DNA from 3 places in the Streptomyces sp. NBC_00448 genome. Region 3 is predicted to be linked to each of the others. Evidence: riboswitches for the same ligand, from Rfam matches in the RefSeq annotation. Region 3 holds a riboswitch; each other region holds the start of a gene.
What was found. A riboswitch is a leader RNA that binds a small molecule or an ion and turns the genes downstream of it on or off. The one in region 3 is predicted to bind cyclic di-AMP.
Positions count from the first base shown of each region.

Region 1: it holds a riboswitch for cyclic di-AMP, as region 3 does, so the genes downstream of both, OG370_RS01985 (C40 family peptidase) here and OG370_RS18130 (M23 family metallopeptidase) in region 3, are expected to answer to the same signal.
Region 2: it holds a riboswitch for cyclic di-AMP, as region 3 does, so the genes downstream of both, OG370_RS25875 (C40 family peptidase) here and OG370_RS18130 (M23 family metallopeptidase) in region 3, are expected to answer to the same signal.

Region 1 covers NZ_CP107913.1:418,808-423,025, forward strand. The annotation lists gene OG370_RS01975 (ATP-dependent Clp protease proteolytic subunit) at 36-701, shown strand; gene OG370_RS01980 (hypothetical protein) at 708-1,043, shown strand; cyclic di-AMP (ydaO/yuaA leader) riboswitch at 1,550-1,681, shown strand; gene OG370_RS01985 (C40 family peptidase) at 1,685-2,182, shown strand; gene OG370_RS01990 (hypothetical protein) at 2,368-2,598, opposite strand; gene OG370_RS01995 (permease) at 2,595-3,785, opposite strand; gene OG370_RS02000 (hypothetical protein) at 3,894-4,218, opposite strand, start outside.
Region 2 covers NZ_CP107913.1:6,001,468-6,005,685, forward strand. The annotation lists gene OG370_RS25865 (hypothetical protein) at 1-171, shown strand, start outside; gene OG370_RS25870 (class I SAM-dependent methyltransferase) at 177-938, shown strand; gene OG370_RS25875 (C40 family peptidase) at 1,038-2,105, opposite strand; cyclic di-AMP (ydaO/yuaA leader) riboswitch at 2,113-2,267, opposite strand; gene OG370_RS25880 (C40 family peptidase) at 2,459-3,577, opposite strand; gene pcrA (DNA helicase PcrA) at 3,868-4,218, shown strand, end outside.
Region 3 covers NZ_CP107913.1:4,301,333-4,305,550, forward strand. The annotation lists gene OG370_RS18120 (helix-turn-helix transcriptional regulator) at 1-737, shown strand, start outside; gene OG370_RS18125 (MBL fold metallo-hydrolase) at 841-1,833, shown strand; gene OG370_RS18130 (M23 family metallopeptidase) at 2,016-3,116, opposite strand; cyclic di-AMP (ydaO/yuaA leader) riboswitch at 3,129-3,266, opposite strand; gene OG370_RS18135 (N-acetylmuramoyl-L-alanine amidase) at 3,661-4,218, shown strand, end outside.

The DNA.
Region 1 (4,218 bases), 3.9 Mb from region 3:
TGACCGACCACACGACGCCCGCGACCCCGAGCTTCATGACGCACCTGGCGTCCGCCTCTCCCCTGACTCCCACGGCCCGTTACGTGCTGCCCGAGTTCACCGAGCGCAGCAGCAACGGCGTCCGCACGATGGACCCGTACTCCAAGCTGCTCCAGGAGCGCATCGTCTTCCTGGGCACGCAGATCGACGACACCTCGGCCAACGACGTGATGGCCCAACTCATCCATCTGGAGAGCGCCTCGCCCGACCAGGACATCAACCTCTACATCAACTCCCCCGGCGGCTCCTTCTCGTCGATGACCGCCATCTACGACACGATGCAGTTCGTCACCTGCGACGTGGCGACGGTCTGCATCGGGCAGGCCGCGTCGGCGGCCGCGGTGCTGCTGGCGGCGGGCGCACCGGGCAAGCGGATGATCACACCGGGGGCGCGCATCCTCATCCACCAGCCCTCGCTCGGCGACGTGGTGCGGGGCGACACCTCGGACCTGGAGATCCAGGCCAACGAAATGCTGCGCACCCGCGATCAGTTGGAGGCCCTGCTGGTCCGGCACACCGGCCAGCCGGCGGAGCGGATCTCCGCCGACCTCGAACGCGACACGATCTTCGACGCGAAAGCGGCGGTCGCGTACGGGCTGGCCGACATGCTGACCACCAGCCGCAAGGCCGGCAACGGCTCGCGCGGCACCGGCCCGCGGTGAGCCGGCGTGGCGCCCGAACTCCCGCCGCTGCCCGCCCTCACGCGCTCCGAGGGCGAACTCATCGACTGCTATCTGGAACTGGTCGACCTGCTCGGCCGGATCAACCCCTCCCGCACCACTGACACCTACTCGGCGCTACGGGCCGCGCAGGCACTCGTCAGCCGGGCGTTGGCGATGCGGGACGCGCTCACGGTGATGCACCTGCGCGGCGAGACGGACCTGCACCACGCCACCCTCGGCCGCGCCCTGCGGGTACTGGACGGGGAGCGGCGGGCCGCGCGGGTCGCGGTGGCACCCGAGCCGGCGGCGGACCCGGGTGGCAGCGGCGGCCCGTCGGCGTAGACCACGGCAGCGCGCCGTCGGCGGCACGCAGTCGGGCCGCACCGTCGGCGGCGCTACGGAGGCGGCAGCACCGCGGAGGCGGCGCGGTCGCACACACCCGGCCGAACCCGCCCGTCATCACCGCGTGTCACCGTTTTCCGCGACACGACCGCCGGTCGCATCAGCCCATTGGCGTATCGGAAGTTCTCGTGGCAAACGGGTGCGCGATTGCGCGTGTCGGCTGGACTCCGGCTTCGCCGGTACCGGTCAGCGCAGTTCAGAGGGTACGGCGGGGGTACGTGAGCAGCTCGCGGGGGCGGCGGTTCACCCGGGTGGATGCAATGTGATGAAGCTCACATCGCGCGTTTCTGTCCCGGCGCCGCCCCGTTGTGTGCGTAACCATCCGTGGTGACGACAAGCCCCCGCCGCCGTGGCGGGGCGGTCCGTGCGGATGCCCAGTCCTGCCGACGCGCGGATGCCAGGTCGACACGAGTGCAACGGCAGGAGCGGAGGACCCAGCACGACGGGTCGCTCCGGCGCCCACCGGTCTCCGGCGGGCTCCGGAGCACCCTTGGGGTGAAGCCGCTTGCATGCGGCCGGGCATCTTCGCCAGCCCGAACCCGACAGGTCATCCTTCGCAGGCTGATGACGAAGGGTTGCGCATGTGCACGCCCAACCGCATCTGCTTTCGGCCGGCCACTTCCCGGCTCTCGCGGCTCGGAGCCGCCTCTCTGCTCACCGTAGCGGCCGTCGCCGTCCCGATCCTGCTGCCGGGCAACGCCCAGCGGGCCGACGCCGCCACCATGGCCGCCAGGGCGCTGAGCATCGCCGCGTCGAAGAAGGGCTCGCCCTACCAGTGGGGGGCCACCGGGCCGTACCGCTTCGACTGCTCGGGGCTGACGCTGTACTCGTTCAAGCAGGCGGGCGAGCAACTGCCGCGCACCGCCGCCGCCCAGTACAACCGCACCACGCACATCTCGGCGGGTTCCCGCCGGGCGGGCGACCTGGTCTTCTTCCACAGCGGCTCGTCCGGCGCGTCGGTCTACCACGTGGGGATCTACGCGGGCGACGGCAACATCTGGCACGCGCCGAAGACCGGCAGCACGGTCCGGCTCGAACACATCTGGACCAGCGGCGTCTGGTACGGACGGGTGAACTGACGCCGCCCGGCGGCCGGGCACTCGGCCGCACGCTCACCGTGCCCCCGACGGTCGACGCGGCCCGGGCCCCGGGCACCCTCCACGGTGGCGCGAGGGTCCAGCCGAGCCCAAGTCCGCGCCCAGGCACGAACCACGCGCCCGCCCGTGCCCGCCGCGCGCCTACGGCCCCACCCGCTGACGCCTCGTCATATCGCCGTGGCCCGGCCCCACCCGCGGGACACCCGCCAGGCCGCCGTCGCTCCGCCGGCCACTGCCACGGCGAGGAGGACCGCGATGCCGGTGAGGGTACGGCCGGTGTCGCCGACGGCAGCGTGCCGCAGACAGTCGTCCCCCCAGTAGCCCGGCGAGGCGGGGCCGGACGCGCGGACCCACCAGGGCAGGGTGCCCGGAACCGGTCTGAGCGCCTTCCCCGTCACCCGTGCCCGGCGTGATCCGCGTGATCCGCGTGATCCGCGTGCTCGGCGTCATCGGCGTCGGGGGCGCCGCCCATCATGCGGAGCATCCCGGAGCCGCCGGTCCGGAAGAAGGGCACCAGGAGGGCGGCGGCCAGGACGAGGAAGGCGATGTTGAGGAAGGAGGTGTAGTTCCATCTGACGCCCTGCATGGGGATCTTCGCGTCGGCCTGGTCGGGGATCAGGCCGAGGCCGCCGAAGAGGAGTTCGACGACGTATCCCGCGACGACCATGGCGAGGTAGAAGGTGCCGAGGACGAACAGGGCCATGCGTGCGCCGTAGTACTTCCGGTAGATGTTCAGGATCGGCAGGATCAGCAGGTCGGCGAAGATGAACGCGACCACCCCGCCGAAGCTGATGCCGCCCTTCCACAGCACCACCGCCAACGGCACGTTGCCGATCGAGCAGACGAACGACGCCACCGCGACGAGCGGCCCGATCAGCGGTCCCCACAGCTTGGACGCCAGCGGGTGGCCGGAGAAGAAGAAGGCCCGCCAGAAGGAGTCCGGCACCCAGGCCGCGATCGCGCCGGCGATGAGCAGCCCCACGACCAGGTCGCGCAGGATCGCCGCCCATTCCATGACGAACACGTGGGCGGTGGCGGTGACCCCCTCGCGGGACAGCAGCCGGCGGGCGAACGAGCCCTCCGCCCGTACGGACATGTCCATCGCGGCGTGGCCCTCCATGGACCCGGCCACGCCGCGCTCGGCCTGCTCGCGTGCCTGGCGCAGCAGGCGGTCGCGCAGGAACAGCCGGAACAGCACGGCGAGCAGGATGATCATGACGGGGCCGCCGATGAACTCGGCCAGCGTGAACTGCCAGCCCATCAGCAGCGCGAGGATCACGCCGAGTTCGACGACGAGGTTGGTGGAGGCGATCTCGAAGGCCATCGCGGCGGTGAAGTCGGCGCCCTTGCGGAACAGCGAGCGCGCCAGCGCCACCGCCGCGTAGGAGCAGGACGAGGAGGCGACTCCCAGGCCGGTGGCGACGGCGAGGGTGCGGGGGCGGTCGTCGCCGAGCAGCGCGACCACCGTGGACTTGCGGATGATCGCCTGGACGACGGCGGACAGGGTGAAGCCCAGGATCAGCGCCCAGGTGATCTCCCAGGTCATGGAGCCCGTGATGGACAGCGCGTGCAGTACGGCGTGCATGGACGAAACCTTCCCTGCCGGGTGCTCCTTGAAGGGCGGGCCGGAGCGAGGTCGCGGGGCGGCCCGGAGGCGTGGGTGGGGGCCGCCAACAGGGCGGCCCCCACCGGTTCAGCCGACGCCGAGCGTCAGTGCGGCGGTGTGCAGGGTGCCGGCGGTCCGGAACTGCAGGAAGAGCCGCCAGTCGCCGGCCGAGGGAAGTTCCGCGTGGAAGGACAGTTGCGGCCCGCCGTGGTCACCGTCCACCCGCGCGGTCGGGTGCAGGTGCGCGAACGCGCCGTCGCCCTGGTGGAAGGCGGTCAGGTGGGCGTACGAGTCCAGATACGGCTGCAGGTCGGTGACGGGCTTGCCCGCCTTCGTGATCGTGACGGTGAGCGGGTGCTCCATCCCGGCCATCAACTCGCCCGCGACGCCGACGGTGTAGCCGTCCACGCGC
Region 2 (4,218 bases), 1.7 Mb from region 3:
GACGACCGGCACCTCAGCAACGTGAAGCTGGGCATCAAACTGGTCGTGCTGCTGGTGATCCTCGGGCTCGTCTACGTCAAGCGCGACGAGGAGAAGGTCGACGCGGCCACCTTCGGCGCGGTCGGCGGCCTGACCGTCGTCAACATCTTCATCGCCGTGCTCTGGACCTGACCGCGATGACCGGCATCTCCTACGACCGCGCCACCGCCGAGCAGTACCGGCTGGCCCGCGAGGTCCCGCGCGCCGGGCTGGCCGCGTGGCGGGCGGCGATCGAGACGGCGATCGAGGCGACGGCCGGGCTCACCCCCGGGATGACCGTGCTCGACGTCGGCGCCGGCACCGGGGGTTTCGCGGCCGCGCTGCACGACTGGTTCGGCGTCCACGTCGTGGCGGTCGAACCGGCCGAGGCGATGCGCGCGCTCATCCCGCGGGTCCCCGCGACGGACGGCCGCCCCGGCATCGAGGCCCTGGCCGGCCGGGCCGACGCGCTGCCGGTGCCGGACGGCGGCGCGGACGCGGCCTGGCTCGGCTCGGTGCTGCACCACATCCCCGATCTGCCCGCCGCCGCCCGCGAGTTGCGCCGCGCCCTGAAGCCCGGCGCGCCGGTGCTGATCCGCAACCTCTTCCCCGGCCGGGCCGACCGCGACCTGCGGGTCCGCTTCTTCCCCGAGACGGTGGCGGAGATCGACGGCTACCGGACGGTGGACGGCGTCTGCGCCGACTTCGCGGCCGCCGGGTTCGTACGGCGCCGACTGGTCGCCGTACCGCAGGAGAGCGCGCCGAGCCTCGGGCACTACGCCGGCCTGCTGCGCCGGGACACCGACTCGAAGCTGCGGGCGCTGAGCGACGAGGACTTCGAGCGCGGCATGGCACGGCTGCGGGCGGCCGATCCGGCGGCGCCGGCGACGAGCTGGATGGACCTGCTGGTGCTGGCCTGAGCCGCGGGGTGGGGCACGAAGGCCATGAGTAAGGGCCGGTCTCCTGGAGACCGGCCCTTACCCTTACGTGCTGACGGCGTTTCGCCGCCGCACGCCCGCTTACGCGATGCGGCGGGCCGCCGCGAACGGCATCCAGTCCATCGGGGCGACCTCGACCGTCGCGCCCGTGTGCGGGGCGTGCACGATGTTGCCGTTGCCGATGTAGATCCCGACGTGGCTGATGCCGGAGTAGAAGAACACCAGGTCGCCCGGGCGCAGATCGGCCTTGGAGACCGCGGTGCCGTCCTTGACCTGGTCCCAGGTGGTGCGCCCGATGGTGATCCCGGCGGCCTTGTAGGCGGCCTGGGTCAGCCCCGAGCAGTCGTACGAGTCCGGGCCGGTGGCGCCGCGGTAGTACGGCTTGCCGCGCTGGGCGAGCGCGAACTGGATCGCGGCGGCGGCGCGGCCGGACGCGGGCCCGTTGTACTTGTAGGTCGAGCTGGAGCCGGACGACGAGGACGAGGACGACGAAGAGGTCGACGTCTTGGGCTGCATCGCGGCGAGCTTCTTCTTCTGCTCCGCGTTGAGGCTGTTGAGCAGCTTCTGCGCGGCGGCGAGCTTCGTCTGCAGGTTCTTCTTCTGCGTGGCGAGCGTGCTCTGCGAACCGGTCAGCTTCTTGAGGCTCGCGGTGGCCTGGGCCCGCTGGACCGACGCCTGCTCCTGCTGGATCTTGAACGTCTTGAGCGCCTGCTCCTGCGTGGCGGTCATCCGGTCCAGCAGGTGGTTCTGCGAGAGGAAGCTCTCCGGGTCGTCCGAGAAGAGCAGCTGCGTGGTGGCGCCGAAACCGCCGGTGCGGTACTGCTCGGCGGCGAACTGCCCCAGCACCCGCCGGGACTCGTTCATCTGCTGGGTCTTGTCGGCGACCTGGGCGAGCAGCTGGTTGGTCTTGGTGCGCTGCGCCGCCGTGTCCTCCTGGGCCTGGTCGTACTTCTGCGTGGCGACCTCGGCCTGCTCGTTCAGCGAGTCGACCTGCTTCTTGACCTCGGCGATGGAGGGCTTCGCGGGCGCCGCGTTCGCGGTCTCGCTCATCAAGGTGACCGAGGCCAGGGCCGCGGTGGTGATACCGACGGCGGCCCGTGTGCCGGTCGACGCGAGTATCGGGGTACGCGGCTTGCGATGCGACGCCAAGGAGACGACTCCTTCCGGGTACCGCCGACCGGGTTAGCTGACGGGTTCGGGCGGGGAAGGTCGCCCTACGGGTCGAACGCTCGTCGCGTCCACCCCGATTCACCCCAAAGTGCCTGTGGGTCCCCGGTTCCGGCCGCCGGCCGGATTAGGCGGAGATGGTTCGCTGCCGGACCTTCGCCGACGGGAGGCGCACCACCTAGCGGGCTACCGTAGTCAACTTCGCCGGGTCTTGGGAAGTTTGGATTGCAATGTGACCGAAATCGCTTTGTGACCTTGGGTTTTGCCGGACACTTCGCCCGGGCGCCTTATCGGTCATCCGGGTCATCGGGTGGCGACCCGGTCGGGATGCTCCATTACGGACGGACGGCCCCGTAGAAGGGCATCTCGGTAATCGGCGCGACCTTCACCACGGTGCCGGTGTGCGGGGCGTGGATCATCTCGCCGTTGCCGATGTAGAGGCCGACGTGGCTGACGTCGCTGTAGAAGAAGATCAGGTCGCCCGGCTGCAGGTCGGCCTCCGACACCCGGGTGCCCACGTCCACCTGGTCGTAGGTGGTGCGCGGCAGGTCGATCCCGGCGGCCTTGTAGGCGGCCTGGGTCAGCCCCGAGCAGTCGTACGAGTCGGGGCCGGTCGCGCCCCACACGTACGGCTTGCCGATCTGCTTCCGGGCGAAGGCGATGGCCTGGTCGGCGGCCGAGGAGTTGACCGGCGCGTCGGTGCCCTTGGCCGCGGCGGCCTTCGCGGCGGCCTCCGCCTTCTGCTTCTCCTGCGCGGCGAGCTTCTTCGCCTTCTCCTTCGCCTCGGCCTCCTGCTTGGCCTGAAGCTCCGCCAGCCGCTTCTTCTCCTGCGCGTTGAGGCTGTTGAGAAGCTTCTGCGCCGCGCCCAGCTTCGTCTGCACGTCCTGCTTGGCGGACTTGAGCTGCCCCTGCTGCGCGGTCAGCGAGGCCAGGCTCTTGGCCGCCTCGATCCGCTGCTGGGTGACCGCGACCTGCTGGGTCTGGTAGTCCTCGACCGCCGCCTGCTGCCGCTTGCCCATCACGTCGGCGAGGTGGATCTCGTTCGCGAGGTCCTGCGGGTTCTCCGACAGCAGGTAGCGGGTGGTGGTCAGGTCGCCGCCGCTGCGGTACTGCGCCGCCGCGAACTCGCCCAGCACGCGCCGGGAGTCGTTGAGCTTCTGCGTCTTCTGGGCGACCTGCGCGAGCAGCTTGTTGACCTTGGTGTTCTGCTGGTCGGTCTGCTCCTGCGCCTGGTCGTACTTCTGGGTGGCGGCCTCGGCCTGCTGGTTGAGGGAGTCGACCTGCTTCTTGACCGTGCTGATCGACGGCTGCTTGGGCTTGGTGGGAGCGGGGGTGGCGCTCGCGCTCTCGCTGAGCAGCGTCACAGTGGCCAGCGCCGCCGTGGTGAGCCCCACGGCCGCACGCGGACCGGGGGTGCTGAGTAGCGCGGTACGAGCCTTACGGTGCGTCGCCATGGCGCGCGGACTCCTCTCGGACGCTGCCGGTTCCGGCTGGTGCGGCACGCTAGCCAACGCCCGGCGCACCTGGGAAGGGCGATGTCCGATAGGCCCGATACCTTTTCGTAATCTTTTGCCGAAGCGGGCGCGGCCGTCACGCAGCGTGGTAATCGGGCTACCCGGGAGGCCGCTTTCCGGCAGGCCCGGGCGCCCCGCGCGCCCGGTTTCCGACAGGTCCGGGCGCCGAGCGTATGGACTTCCCCGGACGGCGATGGACTGTCGGTGCGGGCGCCTAGACTCGGGAGGCGATGAGCAGCCTCTTTGACGACAACTTCCTGGCCGGTATGGACGCGGCCCACGGGCCTTCCGACGGCGAGCAGCCCCCGCCGCCGGAGGACGGCCCCGGTGGCGAGGACGTCCCGCACGACCTGTTCCAGGGGCGGTACGACAGTCCGCCCGCGCACGACGCGCACTACCGCAACGGCGCGGCGCGTCCCGTGCTCGACCCCGCGCAGCTCCTCGTGGGGCTCAACGAGCAGCAGCGCGCCGCCGTCGAGCACCACGGCGGGCCGCTGCTCATCGTCGCCGGCGCCGGCTCCGGCAAGACCCGCGTGCTCACCCACCGCATCGCCCACCTGCTCGGCGCCCGCGACGTCCAC
Region 3 (4,218 bases):
TCGCGGTCATCGACACCGAGATCCTCGAACCGATCGCCCGGATACTGTGCCTGACCGAACAGGAGTGGGAGTCGCTGGTGTTGTACGCCACCGGCACCCCGCCCGCCTTCCCGCTCGATCCGCAGGTCGGCCGTTCCGTCCCCCGGCCGTGGCGGCGGGTGCTGGCCGGCAGCCGGGACATCGCGTACGTCAGCGACGCGGCATGGGACCTGGTCGCGTACAACTCCGCGTTCGCCCGGCTGTTCACGCCGCACGGCGTGCCGGGCAACGTGATGCGGTGGATGCTGCTCGCCCCGGCGGCCCGGGTCACCCTCGCCGACTGGGCGAACAGCTGGCTGCCGCTGCTCGTACCGCAGTTACGAGCGGCGGCCACCGCCCGCCCGAACGACACGACGCTCCAACGGCTGATCGCCGACATCCGGCGCGACCCGGTGGTGGGACCGTGCTACGACGCCCCGACCACGGAGTACCTCCAGCCGCGTGCGGAGGGGGCGCGGCCGCTGCTGCACCCCGAACTCGGCCCGGGCTGGGCGACGATGTGCGCGGCCGGGCCGTTCGGAGTGCCGGGCGGACGGCTGATGTTCGTACTCTTCGACCCGGGCGAGCGGCCGCGGCCGCAGGAGCCGATGCACGCTCCCGCGACGACGGGTCCGGTGGACCTCGACACAGGTCCTGACTCCGGTCCTGGCCCCTACGCAGGTCCTGGTTCCGATCCTGGTCCCGGTTCCGTAGGTTGAGCCCGGTTCCGTAGGTTGAGCCCGCGCCCGCGCGCGGCTCCGTACCCGGCGACGACCATCCCCGCGATTGCCTTCCGCCACGACATCAGCAGACTGGGACGACATGAGCATCGAACCACCGCGCAGCCTGAGGGCGTTGACGCCCGCGGTCCACGCATGGCTGCCCGACGGCCACGACACCTGGGGCCTGGCCAACTGCATCCTGATCACCGACCAGGACAGCGCGCTCCTGGTCGACACCCCCTACACCACGGACCTGACGCGACACCTCCTGAACCTCACCGCCGAGGTACTCCCGCCGGGCGTCGCCATCACCACGGTCGTCAACACCCATGGCAACGGCGACCATTCGTACGGCAACGGGGTGTTCACGGCGGCCGGGGCGGAGGTGGTCAGCACCGACGCCAACAGCGAGCACCTGTGCAAGGAGCCGAGCCCGGCCCAACTCGCCCGCCTGGTGGCGGAGAGCGACCCGGACACGCCGCTCGGCGCGTACCTCCACCGGCACTTCAGCCGCTACGGCGACTTCGGGGTGAGCGAGGCCGTGCCGCCGACCCGCACCTTCAACGGTCGACTCGACCTCGCAGTCGGCGGTGTGGCGGTCGAGTTGATCGAGGTCGGTCCCGCGCACACGGCCGGCGACCTGATCGTCAACCTGCCCGGCGAGGGCGTGGTCTGCTCCGGCGACGTCATCTTCTGCGAGGACCACCCGGTGCACTGGGCCGGGCCGCTCGACGAGATCCACCGGGCGGTCCAGCGGGTGCTGGCGTGCGAACCGCGCATCATCGTGCCCGGGCACGGTCCCGTCATGACGCCCGCGGACGTGGCCGCCAACGCGGAGTACCTGCTCCGGATCCGCGACCGTATCCACGCCTCCCACGCGGCCGGCCATCCGCTCGCCCAGGCCGCGGCCGAGCTGATCGCCGCCGAGACCAACCCCCGCTGGGGGCTCACCGAGCGGCTCGCCATCCTCACCGCGCTCGAGTACCGCGTCCTGGACGCCGACACGTCCCCGGTCGACATGATCTCCCTGGTCGACCTCGCCGCCCGCCACGCGGCACCGGCCCCGCAGACCGCCAAGTCGCCTGCGCTGTGACGGACTCCCCCGCGTCCCCGGTCAGGGGCGCGGGGAACGGTCCGAGCACGGCGCGCCGCCAAAGCCGACGGCCCCGGCGCCGGGGGGGTGGTCGCCAGGGCCGCCGGGGCGGTGGGGCCGGTCATACGGAAGGAACGCGGGGTCGCCGGGCTCCGCTCGTCCGCTCGACGCGGGCAGCCTCGCTAGACGGTGACGTCGTGCGCGCGCAGCCAGGGCAGCGGGTCCACGGGGGCGCCGCCGTCGGGGCGGACCTCCAAGTGGAGGTGCGGCGCGGGCACGTTGCCGGTCGCGCCGACCCGGCCGATCGTGTCGCCGGTGGTGACCCGGCCGTCGGTGACGACCATGGTCGACAGGTGGCAGTACCTCAACTCGGTGCCGTCGTCGAGGGTGAGGACGACCCGGTAGCCGTCGCTGCCGGCCCAGCCCGCGGAGGTGACGGTGCCGCCGTGCACGGCGTGCACGGGGGTGCCGGTCGGCGCGGTGAAGTCCTGCCCGTTGTGCAGGTTGGCCCAGGGGTCGGTCTCGCCGAAACCCGCGCCGAGCGCGGCGCAGGCGACCGGCTTGATGTAGGAGGCGGCCAGCCGGGCGAGGCGCTCGGCCTCGGCGCGGGCCGCCGCGGCGGCTTCCTCGCGGGCCTTCTCCTCGGCCGCGGCCTTCGCCGCGGCGACCTGCTCGCGCACCTTGCGCTCGGCGGCCTCGCGGGCGGCCTGCTCGGCCGCCACCTTCTCGACCGCTTCGCGCTCGGCGCGGGCCGTGGCCTCGCGCTGGGCGGCGACCTGGCCGAGGATGCGGGCACACAGCGCCTCGCCGGGATCGGCGGGGGCGGTCCCGGCGTCGCCGGTCCGGCCGGTCGCGGTGGTGTCGGCGATCTCGGGTTCGGCAACGGGCCGCGGCAGCAGCGTCGTTGCCTCGGCCTGCGCGGGAGCGGGGGCGATCGGCTCGGCCGGAGCGGGGGCCGGTGCGGGTGCCGGGGCCGGCGCCGCGGGCACGGTCAGCGCCGTCGGGTCGTACGTCGGCAGGCCGGCGAGCGCGGCGCCACCCGGTCCGGCGTCCGGCAGCGGGTACGGCGCGGGGCGCCCGGCGGGCTCGACGGCCGGCGCGGGGGCCAGGCCCGCCGCTCCGGCACCGGCGAACGCGGCGAACGCGGGAGCCGGGACGCTGGAAGTGCCGCTGGCAGCAAGGGCGTTGGCCCGCTGACGCGGAAGTCGGAAATCTTCCCGCTCCTGGCCGGCGATGTCGCCGTCAGGCCGGGCGGGGGCGTAGGCAAGCTGGTCGGACGCCACGACGGGCGCTCTCCTTTCCTTCCCTCTCGCCTACCGGGTTAGCTGACGGGTTCGGAGGAAGAAGGTCTCCTACGGGCCTGACTACTGCCCGATTCACCCCATTTTCACGGGTCCCCGGTTCCCGCGGACGGGATTCGGCAAGCGCGCGGTCCGCCGTCCTGGCGGCGGCGGTGACGACCGCGCTGCGTTATCGAACGTTAATAGAGCCGGAGGCGTTTTCCAAGCCGAATCGGAGAGTTGGGCATGGGAACAAAACGCGCAGGGTATAGGGAGAGTAGGCAAATCGGTCAGGCGATGTGGCCGGGCGGTGATGTGAGCGTGCATCAGTCGTTATCCGAACGGGGGCCAGTGTGATTACTTTGCGTGAGTGGGCGAACTCGGCGCGCAGGCGGCTGCGCGGGGCCGTGCGGCAGGTCCGCCAATGGCGTGGACCTCTGCCATTGCGCGAACCGCTTGGCAGGCCAAGGACCCGGGCCCCACGATGGGCGAGCCCGATGTTCTTGTCATGGACTCGACCACCTCGCGACCTCTCAGGGAGCCCGCCATGGAACGCCCCAGCAGCCCCCGACTCCCCCACACCCGAAGGTCCTTGCTGCGCGGCGGCCTCGCGCTGGGTGCCGCCGCGGGCGCCGCGTTCGCCGGCGAGCTGTGGACCGGCAGCGGCCGTGCCGCGGCGGCGGCCACCGTCGACTACCCCGGCGCCACCTGGGCTCCGGCCAGCACCGCCAACTACACGGCGTCCAACCGCCCTTCCACCTACGCGATCGACATGGTCGTCATCCACGTCACCCAGGAGACCTTCGCCGACACCATCACCCTCTTCCAGGACCCCGCCCACGCCGCCACGGCGCACTACGTGGTGCGCTCGGCCGACGGCGCCATCGACCAGTGCGTCCGCGAGCATGACGTGGCCTGGCACGCCGGCAACTGGGACTACAACACCCGCAGCATCGGCATCGAGCACGAAGGCTGGGTCGACGACGCGTCCTGGTTCACCGACGCGATGTACCACTCCTCCGCCGCCCTCACCGCCGAGATCTGCGACAAGTACGGCATCCCGAAGGACCGTCAGCACATCATCGGCCATGTCGAGGTGCCGGGC